Regions from separate parts of the Rhizobium sp. 05N49 genome, predicted to be linked through region 1. Evidence: predicted binding sites of a transcription regulator. Region 1 holds the regulator's gene; each other region holds the start of a gene.
The links. Region 1 encodes PhoB, which activates phosphate uptake and scavenging genes when phosphate is short. Its sites were predicted from a motif close to TGTCATNNANCTGTCAT; they were not measured.
Positions count from the first base shown of each region.

Region 1 (4,531 bases):
TCGAGGAAATGGAATACGTGCCGGCCAAAAACGTGGTCGTGCCTATTTCGCGCCGCCTCGGCCTGACGGAACTGACGGAGCGCACCTGCAAGTGGCCGGTCGGCGATCCGCTGAAGGACGATTTCTACTTCTGCGGCTGCGACTCCCCGGATTCATCGCCCTATTGCAACTACCACCAGCGTCTCGCCTATCAGCCGGTGAGCGAACGCCGCAAGGCTGTCCGGGTCGCCTAATCCGCGATCTTCCAACAGACGCGATGTATCATCACCCCTCCTCGCCTTGCGCGGAGGGGTGATTTTTTAGCCGGCACAGGAACGGCGGAAAACGGTTCCTGACCACGATCTGCGGAAGGCCGATCTCTGCCTGCATCCACCTGCCTGACAATACGAACTTATGTGGCCAAGACCATCGATGCGTTTCAGCCCCAGGGCTGGCATGGACCGGTGGGTCATAGCGCTGTAGCGCGATATTCTGATACAGATGCGGTATTCTGGTCGAGTAGCACGGCGCACATAGTCGCTTGGGGGTGCCAATGGAGATCGATCCAAAGCGGATGACAATGGGGTTCGTCGGGGCGGGCACGATTACCGAGGCTGTCGTCACCGGATTGGGCAAGACAGCGTTTCGCGACGCACCCATCGCGCTGTCACCTCGTAACGCAGGCGTCGCCTCCCGGCTCGCGGCGGCAAACGGGAATGTGTCTATCGCTGTGGGCAACCAGGATGTTCTCGACCGCTCCGATCTCGTATTTTTGGCAGTGAGGCCGCAAATTGCCGAGGAGGTCATCCGCTCGCTTCGATTTCGGCCGGGCCACCATGTCATCAGCTTTGTCGCGGCTACGCCAATGGATCAACTGCTGGCGTGGATCGATCGGCCGGTTCGCCTGAGCCTGGCAATTCCACTTCCGTTCGTCGCCGATCTCCAGGGGGCGACTGCGATCTACCCGCCCGACGAGGTCTCCCACACCCTCTTTTCGGCGCTCGGAACGGCGATCCAGGTTGAAGACAAGCAGGAGTTCGAACTTCTCGCGGTGGCGAGCTGCCTGATGGCCAGCTATTTCGGCATCCTGGACGCGACGTCGACCTGGCTGCAGAGCAAGGGGCTCTCGGGAACGGCTGGCGACGCCTACCTCCGTCAATTGTTTTCCGGCCTCGCCCATGCTGCCCGTTCAAAACCTGTCGCGAGTTTCGATGAACTCATCGGCGAGCATTCGACCAAGGGCGGATTGAACGAACAGGTGCTCGAAGACTTTCGTGCGTTTGGCGGCACTGCGGCTCTGCAAAAGGCTCTTGATCGAATTCTTGTGCGCATCCGTCTGTAAAAAGCAGATCCTTTCGAGGTTCGCTTTCGGCGCCTGGTGTCGGCTTTCGTAAGGAGCTAGGGGTGCCAGATAGACAAACGGGCCGCCCGGCAAGCGAGCGACCCGTCTGGACCTCCGATCACTCGGATTAAGCTTAAGCTTCCATGGAATATCCCGCGCCGCGCACGGTGCGGATGACATCCTGCATGTTGGAGAAATTCAGCGCCTTGCGCAGGCGGCCGACATGGACGTCGACGGTGCGCTCGTCCACGTAAATATCATGGCCCCAGACGCCGTCGAGAAGCTGCGAGCGGGAGAAGACGCGGCCCGGCGAGGACATCAGGAATTCCAGCAGGCGGAATTCGGTCGGGCCGAGGCGGACTTCGCGGCTCTTGCGATGGACGCGGTGCGTTTCGCGATCGAGCTCGATATCACCACATTTCAGAACGGTGGAGAGCACCTCGGGACGGGCGCGTCGGAGCATCGCCTTGACGCGGGCGACGAGTTCCGGCGTGGAGAAGGGCTTGACGACATAGTCGTCCGCGCCGGTCGAAAGACCGCGAACGCGCTCGCTCTCTTCACCGCGCGCCGTCAGCATGATGATCGGCAGGCGCTCGGTTTCCGGCCGCATGCGCAGCCGGCGGCAGAGCTCGATGCCGGAAACGCCCGGCAGCATCCAGTCAAGGATGAGCAGGTCCGGCGTGCGCTCCTGAAGCCGGATTTCGGCTTCGTCGCCACGAAGGATCGTATCCACCTCGAAACCTTCGGCTTCGAGGTTGTAGCGGAGAAGCACGCTCAGCGCCTCTTCATCTTCAACAACTGCAACTCTTGGGATCATGCGTGTCAGTCTCCTAATGCATGATCCTTAAACCGGGGGTGATTTAAGCAAGGGACCATGCAAGACTCGGAATTGGCTGCGACCCTTGCGCGCCCCGACGGGGCGCGCACGCAATCGGCAGGTCCGGATTACTCCGTGACCGCACCAACGGTATTGGAGCTGTCGTCCTTCGGACGCTCGCCCTCCGGCTGGGCGCCGGTTGCCATGTAGTAGATCGTCTCGGCGATGTTGGTCGCGTGGTCGCCGATGCGCTCGATGTTCTTGGCGCAGAAGAGAAGATGCGTGCAGCTCGTGATGTTGCGCGGATCTTCCATCATGTAGGTGAGGAGTTCGCGGAACAGCGAGGTGTACATCGCGTCGATCTCGTCGTCGCGCTCGCGGATGGACTTGGCCTTGTCGGCCGAGCGATTGGTGTAGACGTCGAGCACTTCCTTAAGCTGGACCAGCGCCAGTTCGGAGAGATGCTCGAGACCGCGGGCGAGCTTGCGCGGAACGCCGGTGCTCTGCACCGCGATGACGCGCTTTGCCGTGTTCTTGCCGAGATCGCCGACGCGCTCGAGGTCGGCGGCGATGCGGATCGAACCCATGATCTCGCGAAGGTCGGAGGCCATCGGCTGGCGGCGGGCGATCGTGACGATCGCCTTGTCGTTGATCTCGCGTTCAGCGTGATCGAGGATCACGTCGTCGGAAATGACCTTCTGAGCGAGTGCGGTGTCACCGTTGACCAGCGCGCGAATTGCGTCGGCGCCCATCTGTTCGGCAAGACCACCCATCTCGGAAATGCGCCGGGACAGGAACTTCAGATCGTCGTCATAGGCGGAAAAAATATGTGTCGATGCCATGGGGCTTTGTCCTCGAAAATCGGGAAGGCTTCACATTGCCAAAATCAGCCGAACCGGCCCATGATATAGTCCTGGGTGCGCGGATCGTCCGGATTGGTGAACATCTTGTCAGTATCGTTTTCCTCGACCAGGTTGCCGAGGTGGAACATGGCCGTACGCTGTGATACGCGCGCGGCCTGCTGCATGGAATGCGTCACAATGACGATCGTGTAGTTTTCACGCAGCTCGTGGATCAGCTCTTCGACCTTTGCAGTCGCGATCGGGTCGAGCGCCGAGCAGGGCTCGTCCATCAGGATGACTTCCGGGCTGACGGCGACAGCGCGTGCGATGCACAGACGCTGCTGCTGACCACCGGAAAGGCCGGTACCGGATTCATGCACGCGGTCCTTGACCTCGTTCCAGAGGCCGGCGCGCTGCAGGCTGGTCTCGACGATCTGGTCGAGGTCGGCCTTGGACTTTGCCAGACCGTGAATGCGCGGGCCGTAGGAGACGTTTTCATAGATCGTCTTCGGGAACGGGTTCGGCTTCTGGAACACCATGCCGACGCGGGCGCGGAGTTCGACGACGTCGATATCGGGATCGTAGATATCATCCGTGTCGAGCGTGATCTTGCCGGTCACGCGGCAGCCGTCGATCGTGTCGTTCATGCGGTTCAGCGAACGCAGGAAGGTGGACTTGCCGCAGCCCGAGGGGCCGATCAGCGCGGTCACGGTGTTTTCGCGGATGTTCAGATTGACATCGAAAAGCGCACGCTTCTCGCCGTAATAAACGGAGACATCCTGACCGATCATCTTATACGGAACGTTGCTCATTTTCTGGTCCAGCGCCTTCTCGACTGCGGCTTCCGTCAACATGTTCATGATCTTTACTCCGTTTACCAGCGGCGCTCAAAGCGACGACGCAAGAGGATAGCTCCGATGTTCATGACGATCAGGAACAGGAGCAGGACGATGATGGCACCCGAGGTTCTTTCCACGAATGCGCGCTCGGCTTCGTTGGCCCACATGTAGACCTGAACCGGAAGTGCCGTGGAGGGATCGAGCGGAGTGGCCGGCGCCTGGGCGACGAAGGCGACCATGCCGATCAGGAGCAGCGGCGCAGTTTCGCCGAGTGCGTGGGCAAGGCCGATGATCGTGCCGGTCAGGATGCCGGGCATTGCAAGCGGCAGCACATGGTGGAACACCATCTGCATCTTCGAGGCGCCAAGGCCGAGGGCTGCCGAGCGGATCGACGGCGGTACGGCGCGCAGCGCCGCACGCGTCGCGATGATGATCGTCGGAAGCGTCATCAGGGTCAGCACCAGGCCCCCGACGAGCGACGCCGAACGCGGCAGGCCGGCGAAGTTGATGAAGACCGACAATCCGAGCAGACCGTAGACGATCGACGGAACGGCGGCGAGGTTGTTGATGTTGACCTCGATCAGATCCGTCAGCTTGTTCTTCGGCGCGAATTCCTCGAGGTAGATCGAGGCAGCGACGCCGATCGGCAACGAAAGGGCAAGCACGATGAGCATCAGGTAGAGCGAGCCGATGAGGGCGACGCCGAGACCTG
Region 1 covers NZ_JBFTME010000002.1:478,564-483,094, reverse strand. The annotation lists gene AC1DF8_RS06595 (GcrA family cell cycle regulator) at 1-233, shown strand, start outside; gene AC1DF8_RS06590 (pyrroline-5-carboxylate reductase) at 533-1,321, shown strand; gene phoB (phosphate regulon transcriptional regulator PhoB) at 1,455-2,138, opposite strand; gene phoU (phosphate signaling complex protein PhoU) at 2,267-2,980, opposite strand; gene pstB (phosphate ABC transporter ATP-binding protein PstB) at 3,025-3,840, opposite strand; gene pstA (phosphate ABC transporter permease PstA) at 3,855-4,531, opposite strand, start outside.

Region 2 (4,531 bases), on a different contig from region 1:
CTTGACCGCCAATCTCTTCGTCGACGTCCGCATCGAGCACCCGTTCATGATGGTGCTGTTCTTCCTGCTGACGGCAATCAGTTTCAGCCTGTTCGGCTTCATGATCGGCATCTGGGCGACGAATTTCGAGCAGCTGAACCTCATCCCCATGCTGGTCGTGCCACCGCTGACCTTCCTCGGCGGCAGCTTCTACTCGATCAACATGCTGCCGCCCTTCTGGCAGGCGGTGAGCCATTTCAACCCGGTGCTCTACCTGGTCAGTGGCTTCAGGTGGAGTTTTTACGGGATTGCGGATGTGAACCCGCTGGTCAGCCTCGGGATGATCTCGCTGTTTCTGGTGGTTTGCCTGAGCACGCTCGGGTGGATCTTCAAGACCGGGTACAGGCTGCGGAACTGACCGGGGAGCGCCGTCCGCAAAATCCGCAGAGGCGGAACAAAGTTGTTCACATTTTGTTCGCGACTGTTAGTCTGACCTCGCTGTTACATGCGGAGGAGGAGAGTCGTGGCGGAGCAACAGACAAAGTTTGAGCGGTTCAAGGCGCTGCATCATCGGGATGAGGCATTTATCATTCCGAACCCATGGGATGCCGGCTCGGCGCGGATCCTGACAGGCCTTGGTTTCGAGGCTCTGGCGACGACCAGCGCTGGCTATGCCTTTTCGAAGGGCAAGCGGGATTCCTTTGCGAGCCTGACGCGCGGCGAGATCCTCGACAATGCCGCTGAGATCGTCGAGGCGAGCGATCTTCCCGTATCCGCCGATCTCGAGGACGGGTTCGGCGCAGCACCTGAGATCTGCGCCGAAACGATCCGGCTGGCCACTGCGGCGGGGCTGGTCGGCGGATCGATCGAAGATGCCACCGGCGATCCGGCAAGGCCGATCTATGATCTCTCGCACGCCGTCGAGCGGGTCCAGGCGGCGGCTGAAGCGGCGCGGAAACTGCCTTTCCTGCTGACGGCGAGGGCAGAGAATTTTCTCTGGGAGCGGCCCGATCTCGATGACACGATCAAGCGGCTGCATGCCTTCTCGGCAGCAGGCGCCGATGTGCTCTACGCACCAGGACTGCCCGATATCGACGCCATCCGAACCGTCTGCGCTGCCGTGGACAAGCCGGTCAATGTGGTAATGGGGCTGAAGGGGCCGCGCTATAGCGTTGCCGAACTCTCGGCGGCGGGCGTGCGCCGGGTGAGCGTGGGCGGATCCTTTGCTCGCGCGGCGCTCGGCGCACTACTGCGGGCGGCCGAGGAGGTGAAATCATCGGGGACCTTTGACTATGCGGCCGAGGCGATCCCGGCGGCCACGCTCAGCCGACTCATGTCGCAGGAGAAGCGGGGCGACCGGGAGTAGGGCTGGATCGGTGGTATCTCATTGCGGATCGATAAGGGCTGACAAAATCCGGATGTCTGCCGGTCAGCCCTTCTTCTTGCCCTGCCGCTTGCCGTACCGCGGGCGGAAATCGACAAGCAAAGACTTCAGTTCCAGTTCGCGTACGCGTCGGGCCGCTTCATCCGGGCTCACCCAGTCCAGCACGCGCTGGCCGACCTCGCGGAACTGCCCCTGCGTGCGGTCTACCTCGATCTGAAAGATATCGACGATGCAGGGAACAACGTCGCCGTCGTCCAGTTCCTTGAGATAGGTGTAGCGACCGACCGGCTTTTTGCTGACCGTCCCGCGCACGCCGGCTTCCTCCCAGGCCTCGATGGCGGCCGCCTCATCCGGCTTCTTCTTTTTCATCGGCCAGCCCTTGGGAATGATCCAGCGGCCGCTGTCGCGGGTGGTGACCACGAGGACTTCGATTTCGCGATGATCGCTTTCGGGATCGTTGTTTCGATAACGGAAGCAGAGAGCGCCATATTGCTGGCGAAAGGCGCCGGAGAAAAGCTTCTCGGGCCTTTCGGCAAGTTGCTTCAGTAGCGGCTTTGGGGTGGCGGCGCGAGGTTTTGCGCCTTTTTTGCTGGATTTCATGACATCAAGCATTGTCAATTTCTGCATTTTCGATCAATTGCCTGCGACGTTTTATGACAGATTTGTGACAGTCTCTTGTGACTGCCATGTCCGCTTCAGGAAGGATCGCCCGAGATGATGAGCGTGTTTCGCAAGATGATGCCGCGGGAGGACCGCTTCTTCGACATGTTCTGCCGGCATTCGGAAACGGTCGTCGCTGCCGCCCATGCGATGGAAAGGCTGCTGAAAGGCGAGGCGGTTCAGGAAAATTGCGATCGGATCATCGCGCTCGAGGACCAGGCCGACGACATCACCCGCGAAGTGCTTGTGGCCGTCAGGCGCAGCTTCATCACACCCTTCGATCGCGGCGATATCAAGGACCTGATCCAGTCCATGGACGATGCCATCGACATGATGCACAAGACGGTGAAGATCATCCGCCTGTTCGAGCGGACGAGTTTCGACCCGCTGATGCAGGACATGGGCGGGGAGATCGTCAAGGCGGCGGCCCTGATGGCGGAGGCGATCCCGCTTCTCAACAAGATGGGCGCCAATGCGCAGCGGCTTGCCGTCATCGCCGAGGAGATCACCCGGGTCGAGGGGCGTTCCGACGAGCTGCATGACGAGGGGCTGAAAGACCTCTATCGCCGGCATGGGGCCAGCGGCAATGCCATGGCCTACATGATCGGCAGCGAGATCTATTCCAATCTGGAAAAGATCGTGGACCGGTTCGAGGACGTGGCCAATGAAATCAGCGGCGTCGTCATCGAGAACGTCTGATGGAAGCCTCTCTCTCCCTTCCGCTGCTGATCGGGCTCATCGGTGTCGCGCTGTTCTTCGATTTCCTGAACGGCTTGCATGACGCGGCAAACTCGATTGCGACCATCGTCTCCACCCGGGTCCTCAGGCCGCAATATGCCGTCGGCTGGGCGGCCTTCTTCAATTTCATCGCCTTCCTGTTCTTCGGCCTTCATGTCGCCGAAACGCTGGGCACCGGCATCATCGATCCGGCCATCGTTTCCCCGCAGGTGATCTTTGCGGCGCTGATGGGGGCGATCGTCTGGAACATCGTCACCTGGCTGTTCGGCATTCCTTCTTCCTCCTCGCATGCACTGGTCGGCGGGCTCGTCGGGGCAGGGTGGGCGAAGGTCGGCTTCAGCTCCATCGTCTGGAGCGGCCTGTTGAAGACGGTTGGCGCTATCTTCATGTCGCCGGCGATCGGCTTCCTGCTGGCGCTGTTCTTCGTCCTCGTCGTCTCCTGGCTCTTCGTGCGCCAGACACCGTTTGCCGTCGATCGCACCTTCCGCTTCATGCAGTTCGTCTCCGCATCGCTCTATTCGCTCGGCCATGGCGGCAACGACGCGCAGAAGACGATGGGCATCATCGCCGTTCTTCTCTTCAGCCAGGGTCAGCTTGGCCCGAGCTTCCATGTGCCGCTCTGGGTGGTCATTTCCTGCCAGTCGGCGATGGCGCTCGGCACGCTCTTCGGCGGCTGGCGGATCGTGCATACGATGGGCTCGAAGATCACAAGGCTCAATCCGATGCAGGGTTTCTGCGCCGAGACCGGCGGCGCGCTGACGCTGTTTGCGGCGACCTGGCTCGGCATTCCCGTGTCGACGACGCATACGATCACCGGCGCGATCATCGGAGTGGGAGCAGCGCGGCGTCTTTCGGCCGTGCGCTGGGGTGTGGCCGGCAATATCGTCATCGCCTGGGTCATCACAATGCCGGCTGCCGCTGCCATCGCTGCCGCCTGCTATGGAATTGCAAGCCTGTTTGCCTGAGGTCAACAGCCGCCGGATGCACCGGATACCTTAATTTTAGGGGCTACTATTTTCGATCCGATGTTGCGCTCTATTCTCCATGCAAGGAGAAGGCGAAGACGAGCGAAAGATGCATCCATACAGGCATTTATCGGAATTGAATGTGGAAACTCCGGCAAGGACAGGCCGCCGCGGGGTCGACCAGTGCGGTGTCATCTGCTGCCGCGTGGAAAGGGGCGGGAGGCTGAGCGTCCTGCTCGTCACCAGCCGCGATACCGGACGATGGGTGATCCCGAAAGGCTATCTCCAGAAAAAGGAAAAGCCCTATCGCTGCGCCCAGCGCGAGGCATCCGAAGAGGCCGGCGTCAGGGGCAAGGTCAGGAAGAAGCCGCTCGGCTATTACAGCTATCTGAAGGACCAGGAGCAGCCGCTGACGGTTTCGGTGCATCTGCTGCGGCTGGAGAGCGAGACCACGCATTTCCGCGAATATGGGGAGAGGCAGAAGATCTGGATTTCGCCGGCGGACGCGGCCTCTCTCGTCGATGAGCCCGAACTGCAGGAGATCTTCCGCGCAATCGATGCGGACAATCCGCTGACGTCGCAGGACCGACTGAAACCCCATCGCATCCATGGACGGCGGCCGCGGGCCGATGCAGCCGTGTCGCTCGCCTCATTGCCAGGATTGACCTGATCGCCGCCGCCCTGGCGGGCAGGCGCAGTTGCAAAGGCCCGCCATTGCGGGCCTTTGCGTTAAGAGACTAGCGGGGACTGCCGGTTGCAAGAGGCCCCCAGGAGAGCTCACGGTCAGGGACGGCTGAAAGGTCGA
Region 2 covers NZ_JBFTME010000022.1:33,796-38,326, reverse strand. The annotation lists gene AC1DF8_RS30155 (ABC transporter permease) at 1-397, shown strand, start outside; gene AC1DF8_RS30150 (isocitrate lyase/PEP mutase family protein) at 503-1,345, shown strand; gene AC1DF8_RS30145 (NUDIX hydrolase) at 1,409-1,963, opposite strand; gene AC1DF8_RS30140 (DUF47 domain-containing protein) at 2,078-2,722, shown strand; gene AC1DF8_RS30135 (inorganic phosphate transporter) at 2,722-3,726, shown strand; gene AC1DF8_RS30130 (NUDIX hydrolase) at 3,869-4,396, shown strand; gene AC1DF8_RS30125 (DUF1062 domain-containing protein) at 4,464-4,531, opposite strand, start outside.
Region 2: the regulator PhoB is predicted to act here: its motif matches at 2,017-2,033, upstream of AC1DF8_RS30140 (DUF47 domain-containing protein).

Region 3 (4,531 bases), on a different contig from region 1:
AAAGGCATGCGCCGTCGCGTAAACCGCGAAACAGAGCTGCTTCTCCAGCCGCTTTTCCTCTTCCGGTATTTCCATCACTTTCGCCGTTCTCGCTTTCATCGCTATCATCCTCAGAGGTCCCATTGTCCTCTTTTCAAATTCCGAATGCAATTTGCAAAATTCACTTGCGTACAATTTAATTGGGCATTATTAAAAACTCAACCCGAACGAACGGGGCCAACCAAAGGAGATTGTCATGCCTATTCTCTACACGACCAAAGCTTCCGCCACCGGTGGCCGCGCAGGCCGCGCCGTTTCCGAAAACGGCGTTCTCGACGTCACGCTGACCGTGCCGAAGGAACTCGGCGGCGACGGCGCAACCGGCACCAATCCCGAACAGCTCTTTGCGGCCGGTTATTCCGCCTGCTTCCTCGGTGCTTTGAAATTTGTGGCCGGCAAGGAAAAGGTCAAGATTCCCGAGGAAACCACCGTCTCCGCAACCGTCGGCATCGGCCCGCGTGAAGATGGCGGCGGCTTCGGCATCGAAGTGGCCCTGACCGTCAACATCCCGGGTGTCGACCGCGAAACTGCCGAAAAGCTCGCAGCTGCCGCCCACATCGTTTGCCCCTACAGCCACGCCATGCGCACCTCGACCGAAGTTCCGGTCACGGTTGCCTGATTACTTGCTGCGCCAGTGAACAAGGGCCGGGGCAATGCTCCGGCCTTTTCTTTTGGATCAATGCGCCGCCTGCTGTGCTGGCCCGGGCAACTGATCGGCATCGGTCAGGGTGCCGAGGAAAGCGACGATATCGTCGATTTCCGATTCCGTCAGTGCCGGCGGATCGCCGGGCTTGCGGCCGAAGGGCGGGTCCTGATTGAGATTGCCCCAATAGGCCTCCGGTATATCGTCATATTTGCGGATCGTGCCGTCGGCGTTCTTCGGATACCAGCGGCCCGGATCGCTGTCGCGTGTGGCATAGAAGGAGACGACGTCGCGCAGCGAGTGGAAATAGCCATTGTGGAAGAAGCTTTTCTTAAGCGCCACATTGCGTAGCGTCGGCGTGCGGAACAGACCGCAATAGTCCGGCCGATCCTTGAAATCGGTACGCTGAGGGCCGCAAAGGCCGAGATCATGGTAGTTGGGGTCGGCATTGGCCGGGATTGCCATGTTGCGCGGTACCGCGAGACCGAGGAAGCCGAAGTCGGAAAATTGCGGCGGCTCCCCGTCATTGGCGGGCTCGCTCAGATGGCAGCTCGAACAGTTTCCCTTGGCCGGGTCTTCGAAGAGTTCGCGCCCGTGAAGCTCCTGTGCCGTCAGGGTGCCCTTGCCGGCAAGAAAGGCGTCATAGCGACTGGAATAGGGATAGAAGTCTGCGCCGCTCTGCTCGAAAGTGCTGAGCGCCTCGACTGCCCCTTGGAACGCATCCCGGGCATTGCCGAAGACATCCTGGCCGAAAATCTCCCTGAAGTCGCCGGAATAGGCTGCCTTGCTGAGCGAGGTGACGACCTGGTTTTCGTCCTTGTTGCCCATTTCGAAAGGCGAAAGCAGCGGGATCTTCGCCTGGTCATAGCCATGGTCCACCCGCCCGTCCCAGGTCAGGCCGCCCGTTGGCCCATTGTCGACGCTCTCGTCGCCTTCATCCTCGGAATCGTAGAAATGTTCGGTGAAGGAGGGGACCGCCTGCAGGTAGCGCAAGGTCGGCACCGCGCGCAGGCCCGGCCGGTCCAGATGCGCCCCGCCCATTTCGACCGGTGTCGCGGTATCAGGAGCGAAACCATGATGCGGGTCGTGACAGGAGGCGCAGGCCTGCATGCCGGAGGCCGAAAGCGAGGAATCGAAGAACATCTTGCGGCCGAGTTCCGTCAGCGCCTCGGCGCGGGCATAGGCTTGTGCCCGCGACATCGGGCCGGGGTGCGCGCCGCCGGTGACGGCCGCGCTGCTTTGCCGCAGGGGAATAAGGCTGAAACCAAGCGTGCTGGCCGCCAGACCAAGCGCCAGTCCGGACCGCAGAAGCCAGATAATCTTTGTCGCCATGTCAGCGATTCCAACGAGTTAACATAATGCATGCTCATGATCGAACCTGACTGCAACAGATTGATGACGCGCGCGTACCGGCCGCAGCAACAACCCGCCCGATGTCACAAAGTTGATAGATGGCGGGAATAGCGTCTCGCCTGCGCTGGGTCTTTCCACGTCCGCCCGACGCCCCTCTAGCCACGCCCCCTTAGCCATGAGGTATCCCGCCATGACCAGACTGAAATTCCTCCGCAATCTTTCGCTGGCCGGCTCGGCCATGCTGCCGCTGGCGCTTGCCACGGCCGCCCATGCAGCACCCGCCGGCATGGACAAGATCCAGAATATCGTCGTCATCTACGCTGAAAACCGCAGTTTCGATAACCTCTATGGCAGCTTTCCGGGCGCCAACGGCCTCGCCAATGCAAGCGAAAGCCAGGCACGCCAGCTCGATCGCGATGGCGCGCCGCTTTCCGAACTGCCGCCTTCCTGGGGCGGTCTCACCGCCAAGGGTGTGACACCCGCCGTCACCGAGGCCCAGTCCGCTCACCTTGCTAATGCCGTCTTCTCGATCGACGATCCCAAGGGCTTTGCTCAATCGACCAATGTCATCACCCGCGACCTCTGGCACCGCTTCTATGAGGAGCAGATGCAGATCGATGGCGGCAAGAACGACAAGTTCGTCGCCTGGGCCGATTCCGGCAGCCTCGTCATGGGCCACTATGACGGCTCGATCCTGCCCATGTGGCAGGTCGCCAAGAAATACGTCCTCGCCGACAACTTCTTCCAGGGCGGCTTCGGCGGCTCCTTCTTCAACCACTTCCAGCTGATCTGCGCTTGCGCACCCTATTATGCGGATGCCGACAAGAGCCCCGCCAAGCCCACGATCGCCAAGGTCGATGCCGACGGCATTTCGCTGACCGTTGCCGAAAATGCACCAAAATCCGCGCTCGACGGTGCCCCGAAATTCGTCTCCGACGGCAACCTCACGCCGGATTTCTATGCCGTCAACACCATGCAGCCGCCCTACCAGCCGAGCGCCAATGCACCGGCCAAGGACGGTGATGCAGCCTATGCCGATCCCTCGCAGCCCAACACCTTGCCGCCGCAGCACGAGATCACCATCGGCGATCTCCTGTCACTAAAGGGCGTCAGCTGGGCATGGTACGGCGGCGCATGGCAGGCAGCCCTCGATGGCAAGAACGCCACGCCGGTGCCGAACTTCCAGTTCCATCACCAGCCCTTCAACTACTTTGCCAATTTTGCGCCGGGCACGCCCGCCCGCGCCGAGCATCTGAAGGACGGCGGCCTCGGCGGCGAAGGCTTCATCAAGGATATCGACGACGGCAAACTGCCGGCCGTTTCCTTCTACAAGCCGCAGGGCAACCTCAACGAACATGGTGGCTACGCCGATGTCTCGAGCGGTGACCAGCACCTCGCCGATCTCGTCTCCCATCTCGAAAAGAGCCCGCAATGGGGTCATATGCTCGTCATCGTCACCTATGACGAAAACGGCGGCTTCTGGGATCACGTCGCTCCGCCGAAGGCCGACCGCTGGGGCCCGGGCAATCGCATTCCAGCCTTCATCATCTCGCCCTATGCCAAGGGCGGCATGGTCGATCATACGCAATATGACACGACCTCGATCCTGCGCCTGATCACGGCCCGTTACGACCTGCCGGTGCTTCCGGGCCTGCTTGCCCGCGACAGGGCGCTGGCGCTGAACAACGAGCCGCCGATGGGCAACCTGACGGCATCGCTCGACCTGACGCGCTGATCGTCACGATAACGTTGTCTTCTCCCCAGACATTGGGGAGAAGACTTCTTGCTTTCGGATGTCTTATCCGTTGAGCGCGCGCATGCCGACTTCGCTATAGCGATCTCCGACAGCGCGGGGCAGGGCGCCGGCGATTTCCTCGAGATCCTGCTGCGTCAGATCAACGGCAGCCGCTCCAAGATTTTCGTCGAGCCGCGTGCGGCGGCGCGTGCCGGGAATAGGCACGATATCTTCGCCCTGAGCCATCACCCAGGCGAGCGCCAGCTGTGCGGGTGTTGCGCCCTTGCGGCGCGCAATCTCTTCGACCACCGCGACCAGTTCGAGGTTCCGCTGCAAGTTCTCACCCATGAACCGCGGCGAGCTGCGCCTGTAGTCGCCGGGCGCGAGTTCGTCGACAGACTTGATCACTCCGGACAGGAAACCGCGTCCGAGCGGCGAATAGGCGACAAGTCCGATCCCGAGTTCACGCAGCGTCTGCAGCACGCCGTCTTCCGGCTCGCGCGACCAGAGCGAATATTCGCTTTGAACGGCAGTAATGGGATGCACGGCATGCGCCCTGCGGATCGTCTCGGCACTCGCTTCCGACAGGCCGATATGTCGGACCTTGCCGGCTTCGACGAGTTCCTTCATCGCGCCCACCGTCTCTTCGATTGGCGTATCGGGATCGACACGGTGGAGATAGTAGAGATCGATATGGTCGACGCCGAGCCGGCGCAAAGACCCTTCGCAGGATGCCTTTGCATAGTCTGGCCGTCCGTTGG
Region 3 covers NZ_JBFTME010000013.1:155,058-159,588, forward strand. The annotation lists gene AC1DF8_RS24355 (MarR family winged helix-turn-helix transcriptional regulator) at 1-108, opposite strand, end outside; gene AC1DF8_RS24360 (organic hydroperoxide resistance protein) at 236-658, shown strand; gene AC1DF8_RS24365 (cytochrome-c peroxidase) at 716-2,014, opposite strand; gene AC1DF8_RS24370 (acid phosphatase) at 2,226-3,770, shown strand; gene AC1DF8_RS24375 (aldo/keto reductase) at 3,834-4,531, opposite strand, start outside.
Region 3: the regulator PhoB is predicted to act here: its motif matches at 2,067-2,083, upstream of AC1DF8_RS24370 (acid phosphatase).

Region 4 (4,531 bases), on a different contig from region 1:
CAAGACCGCGATCGACGAACTGCTTCATGAAGATTGCGCCGACACCTGATGGCACGAAGACGAAGAGGGCATCGGGCTTAGCGTCGCGTACACGCTGAAGGAAGGGTGCAAAATCGGGGTTCTGCAGGGGAACGCGGAGTGCTTCGACAACCGTGCCGCCTTCTTTCTTGAACTGGTCGGTAAAGCCCTTCTCGATGTCGATGCCCGGCCCATAGTCTGTCACCAGGGTGACGACCCGCTTGAGGTTGTTCTGGACTGCCCAGGTGGCGACCGGAACGACGGATTGCGGACCGCCCATCGAGGTGCGCACGAAATAGGGCGACTGTTTCATGATGGCCGAGGTCGTGGCCGAGGTGATGATCGCCGGAACCTTTGCCTGGTTGAGAACCGGGGCGACACCCATGGCAAGCGGCGTCAGGCCGAAGCCGACGAGCATCTTGACGCCATCATTGACGACGAGTTCCTGGGCGATGCGGCGGGTCTGGTCGGCCGTGCCCGCGTCGTCACGCAGCACGAGCTCGATCTTCTTGCCTGCAACCGTGTCGCCATTGATTGCCATGTATGCGCGCGCGCCGGCCTCGACCTGACGGCCGGTTGAGGCAAAAGGACCTGTCATCGGCAGGATCACGCCGATCTTCACCGTTTCCTGCGCAAATGCAGGCACCCCAGCAAGCGTGGCGAGCGCCGCGCCTGCTATCAATAGTCTTCTTGAAAACGAAATCATGTATACTCCTCCCATTGTTGCGCATCATATCTCTCTCCCGGAGATATGCCGCGACCTGAACGTTTTTCTTCTCTCCTCCAGAGGAAAACGCCATTGTCGCGAAAATTGCTCAGCGACGTCAATGTATACATAAAACTTGACATGGTACAAGCTGCCGCTACCTGTCAGACCTGCAAACCATGCCTGGCAGACTGATCACGAAAGGCTCGGCGGACGGTCTCTTGCGCTTGCCAGTTTTGCGTTTTGTCAAAGCAAATTTTCGATCGTCGCAACTCTGTCATATAGCTATGGCGAGAACGTGCTTTATCGAGCGAATTGAACAGGGAGCGTGCCATGATCGAAAACACTCAGCTCGACCGTATCAAGAACGAAATCGCCGACAGCTTCGACGAGGAGCTGGAAATGCAGATGGAGGAGGACCGGCTCGACGAGCTGGTCGCCGAGGGCATGTCCGGCGAGGCGGAACAGACGCTCGAGCGCAAACTCTATTTCCGCGAGCTCTTCCGTCTGCAGCATGAGCTGGTTCGCCTTCAGGACTGGGTCCACTACAAGAAGTTGAAGGTGGTCGTGCTTTTCGAGGGCCGCGATTCCGCCGGCAAGGGTGGTGCAATCAAGCGCGTGACCCAACGCCTCAATCCGCGCGTCTGCCGCGTCGTGGCGCTGCCGGCGCCGACCGAACGCGAGCGGAACCAGTGGTATTTTCAGCGCTACACGCCGCATCTGCCGTCGGCGGGCGAGATGGTGCTCTTCGACCGCAGTTGGTACAACCGTGCCGGCGTCGAGCGGGTCATGGGCTTCTGCACGAAGGACGAGCTGGAAGAGTTCTTCCGCTCCGTGCCGGAATTCGAGCGCATGCTGGTCCGCTCCGGCATCATCCTCATCAAGTACTGGTTCTCGATCACCGATGAGGAGCAGGAGTTCCGCTTCAATATGCGCATCCACGATCCGCTGAAGCAGTGGAAGCTCTCGCCGATGGACCTGCAGAGCCGCGTCCATTGGGAGGAATATACCAAGGCCAAGGAAGAAATGCTCGCCCGCACCCATATTGAGGAAGCGCCGTGGTGGGTTGTTCAGGCCGTCGACAAGAAACGCGCGCGCCTCAATTGCATTGCCCATCTGCTCGGCCAGATCCCGTATGAGGACGTTCCGAAGGAAGGGATCGTGCTGCCGGATCGCGTGCGTCACGATGACTACCACCGCACCCCGGTTCCGCCGGAAATGTATGTTCCCGAAGTCTACTGATTGAAGTGGCTGCGGCCGGTTTCCGGCAGCAGCGCCTTTTCAGCATGTCGCGCAAAACTGATTCACGCGTTGCGCGACATGCCTCAATGCGCCGATTGCTGCTTGGCGCGGGCGACGATCTGGGTCGGATTGACGAATTGCAGCGCGATGATGAGCCAGAAGAGCGTCGTCACCATATAGATCACCGCCATCGCATCGATTGATTGGCTGGCTCGTACGCCGGATGCGAAGACCGCATAATAGAGAGAGACGACAAGCGTCTGGGTCTGCGGTCCGGCGATGAGGAAGGTCAGCTCGAACATCGCGAGCGTGCGCACCAGCACGAGCAGAAGTGCTGCCAGCATGCCGGGCAGCAGGAGCGGCAGCAGAATGCGGATAAAGAGGCTGGTGGTGCCGGCACCGAAGACACGGGCGGCGGCCTCAATGCGTGGATCGATCTGCTCGATGAACGGGATCATGACGAGCACGACGAAGGGGAAAGACGGCACGAGGTTGATCAGCACGACGCCCCAGAAGGTGCCGCCGAGCCCGAGCTGGTAGAGCACTGTTGCCAGCGGAATGCCGTAGGTCAGCGGTGGGATCAGCAGCGGCAGCAGGAAGAGCAGAATGATGGCGCGCTTGCCCGGGAAATCGCGCCGCGCCAGAGCATAGGCTGTCAATACGCCCAGAATGCCCGAGATGATGACGACGACAAAGGCCATCTCGAAGGTAACGATGACGACGCTGGATAGCTGGAATTCGCTCCAGGCGCTGAAATACCAACGATCCGTCCAGCCGCGCGGCAGCCATGTGCCGAGCCAGCGTGTGGCGAAAGAGTTGACGATCACGGCCGCGATGACCGCAAGCAGGTTGAGGACAAAGAGGGTCGCGAGCGCCCAGACGGCGATGCGCCAGATCTTCGAGGTAAGGCCCTGGTCACGGATCATGGCTTAGCCTTTCGTGCCGCCGGCCGGGCCGCGGTAGAAGAAGGAACGCGCACCGAGGACGGCGACGACAACAATGAGCTCGACGCCACCCATGATAATGGCGATCGCCGTGCCGTAGGAATGATCATATTGCTCGAAGGCGGCTTGATAGGCTGCAATCGAGATGACGCGCGTCGGACCAGCCGGCGCGCCGAGCAGGACGGCGGACGGGAAGACGGCAAAAGCCTGCACGAAGGAAAGGCAGAAAGTCACGGCGAGACCGGGCACCAGGAGCGGCAGGAACACGCGCGTAAAGCGCTGCCGTGCATTGGCGCCGAGCGTGGCGGCAGCCTGCTCGATCGCCGGGTCGATGCCGGTGATATAGGACAACGTCAGCAGGAAGGCGAAGGGGAAGCCGGTAATCAGCAGCGAGGCGAAAACACCCCAGTAATTGTTGGTGAGCTTGACCGGTGAATCCAGGATGCCGAACAGGATGAGCGTCTCGTTGAACCAGCCGCGCGGGCCGAGAAAAGTCAGCAGACCATCGGCGACGAAGACAGTACCGAGCGTAATCGGCAGTACGAGGATCGTCGTCAGTAGCCGCTGTCGCCGCATCAGTCGGACGCGAAACGCAACCGGGACTGCGAAGGCCAGGTTGACGATCGTGACCGGCAAGGCAAGCCACATCGTATTGGCGATCGTGCCGTACTGGAACTGGTCCGAGAAGAATTTCGCGTAATTTTCGTACCAAACGCCGCCATCCTTCGGCATCAGTGAATCCGCAACGCCGTAGACGAAGGGGTAGATGAAGAGGGCGATCATGAAGATCAGGCCTGGCAGCACCAGCAATGTCGTGCCGTCAAGGCCCTGAGCGGCAAGCCGGGTTTTCAGTGAGGGACCGCCATTCATGCTGGCGCCCCTTTGAAGACCAGCGAGCGCCCCGCGACGGGCTGCAGAGTGGTGGCAGAGCCGCGCGGCAACGCATCATCGGAGCGGAAATACAGCTCCGATCCGTCCGCCGAACGGGCCATACCGAAGAAGGCACGCCCGCGATATTCGGTGTTCGCGACAATGACGGGAATGCCGCTGTCGTCGGTGGTCGCAACGAGATCTTCGGGACGCACGGAGAGCACTGCGGCATCGCCGACCTTCAATGTGTCGCGCATCGTGCCGGTCAGTCGCGCACCCGCGGCCTCGATTTCGGCCTCGGTGCCGGAGATGGAGACGACGCGCCCGGGAATGCGGGTGCGGAAGCCCATGAAATCGGCGACGTTGAGATTGACCGGGCGCTGGTAGAGATCCTGAGGCGTGCCGATCTGCTGGATATGACCCTGGCTCATGACAACGATGCGGTCGGCAAGCGACAGGGCTTCGTCCTGGTCATGCGTGACATAGATGGTCGTCGAGCCGATCTGGTCGTGGATACCGCGGATTTCGGCGCGCATTTCCAGGCGCAGCTTGGCGTCGAGGTTGGAGAGCGGCTCGTCCATCAACACGATCGGCGGGCGGATGACGATTGCGCGGGCAATGGCGACACGCTGCTGCTGGCCGCCGGAGAGCTGGCCGGGCAGCTTGTCCGCCTGACTTTCAAGACGCACGAGCGCCAGCGCATCGATGATGCGCTTGTCGGCTTCCGTGCCGCTGATGCCCTGCATGGCAA
Region 4 covers NZ_JBFTME010000010.1:76,210-80,740, forward strand. The annotation lists gene AC1DF8_RS20645 (ABC transporter substrate-binding protein) at 1-724, opposite strand, end outside; gene ppk2 (polyphosphate kinase 2) at 1,058-1,966, shown strand; gene AC1DF8_RS20655 (ABC transporter permease) at 2,050-2,892, opposite strand; gene AC1DF8_RS20660 (ABC transporter permease) at 2,896-3,780, opposite strand; gene AC1DF8_RS20665 (ABC transporter ATP-binding protein) at 3,777-4,531, opposite strand, start outside.
Region 4: the regulator PhoB is predicted to act here: its motif matches at 989-1,005, upstream of ppk2 (polyphosphate kinase 2).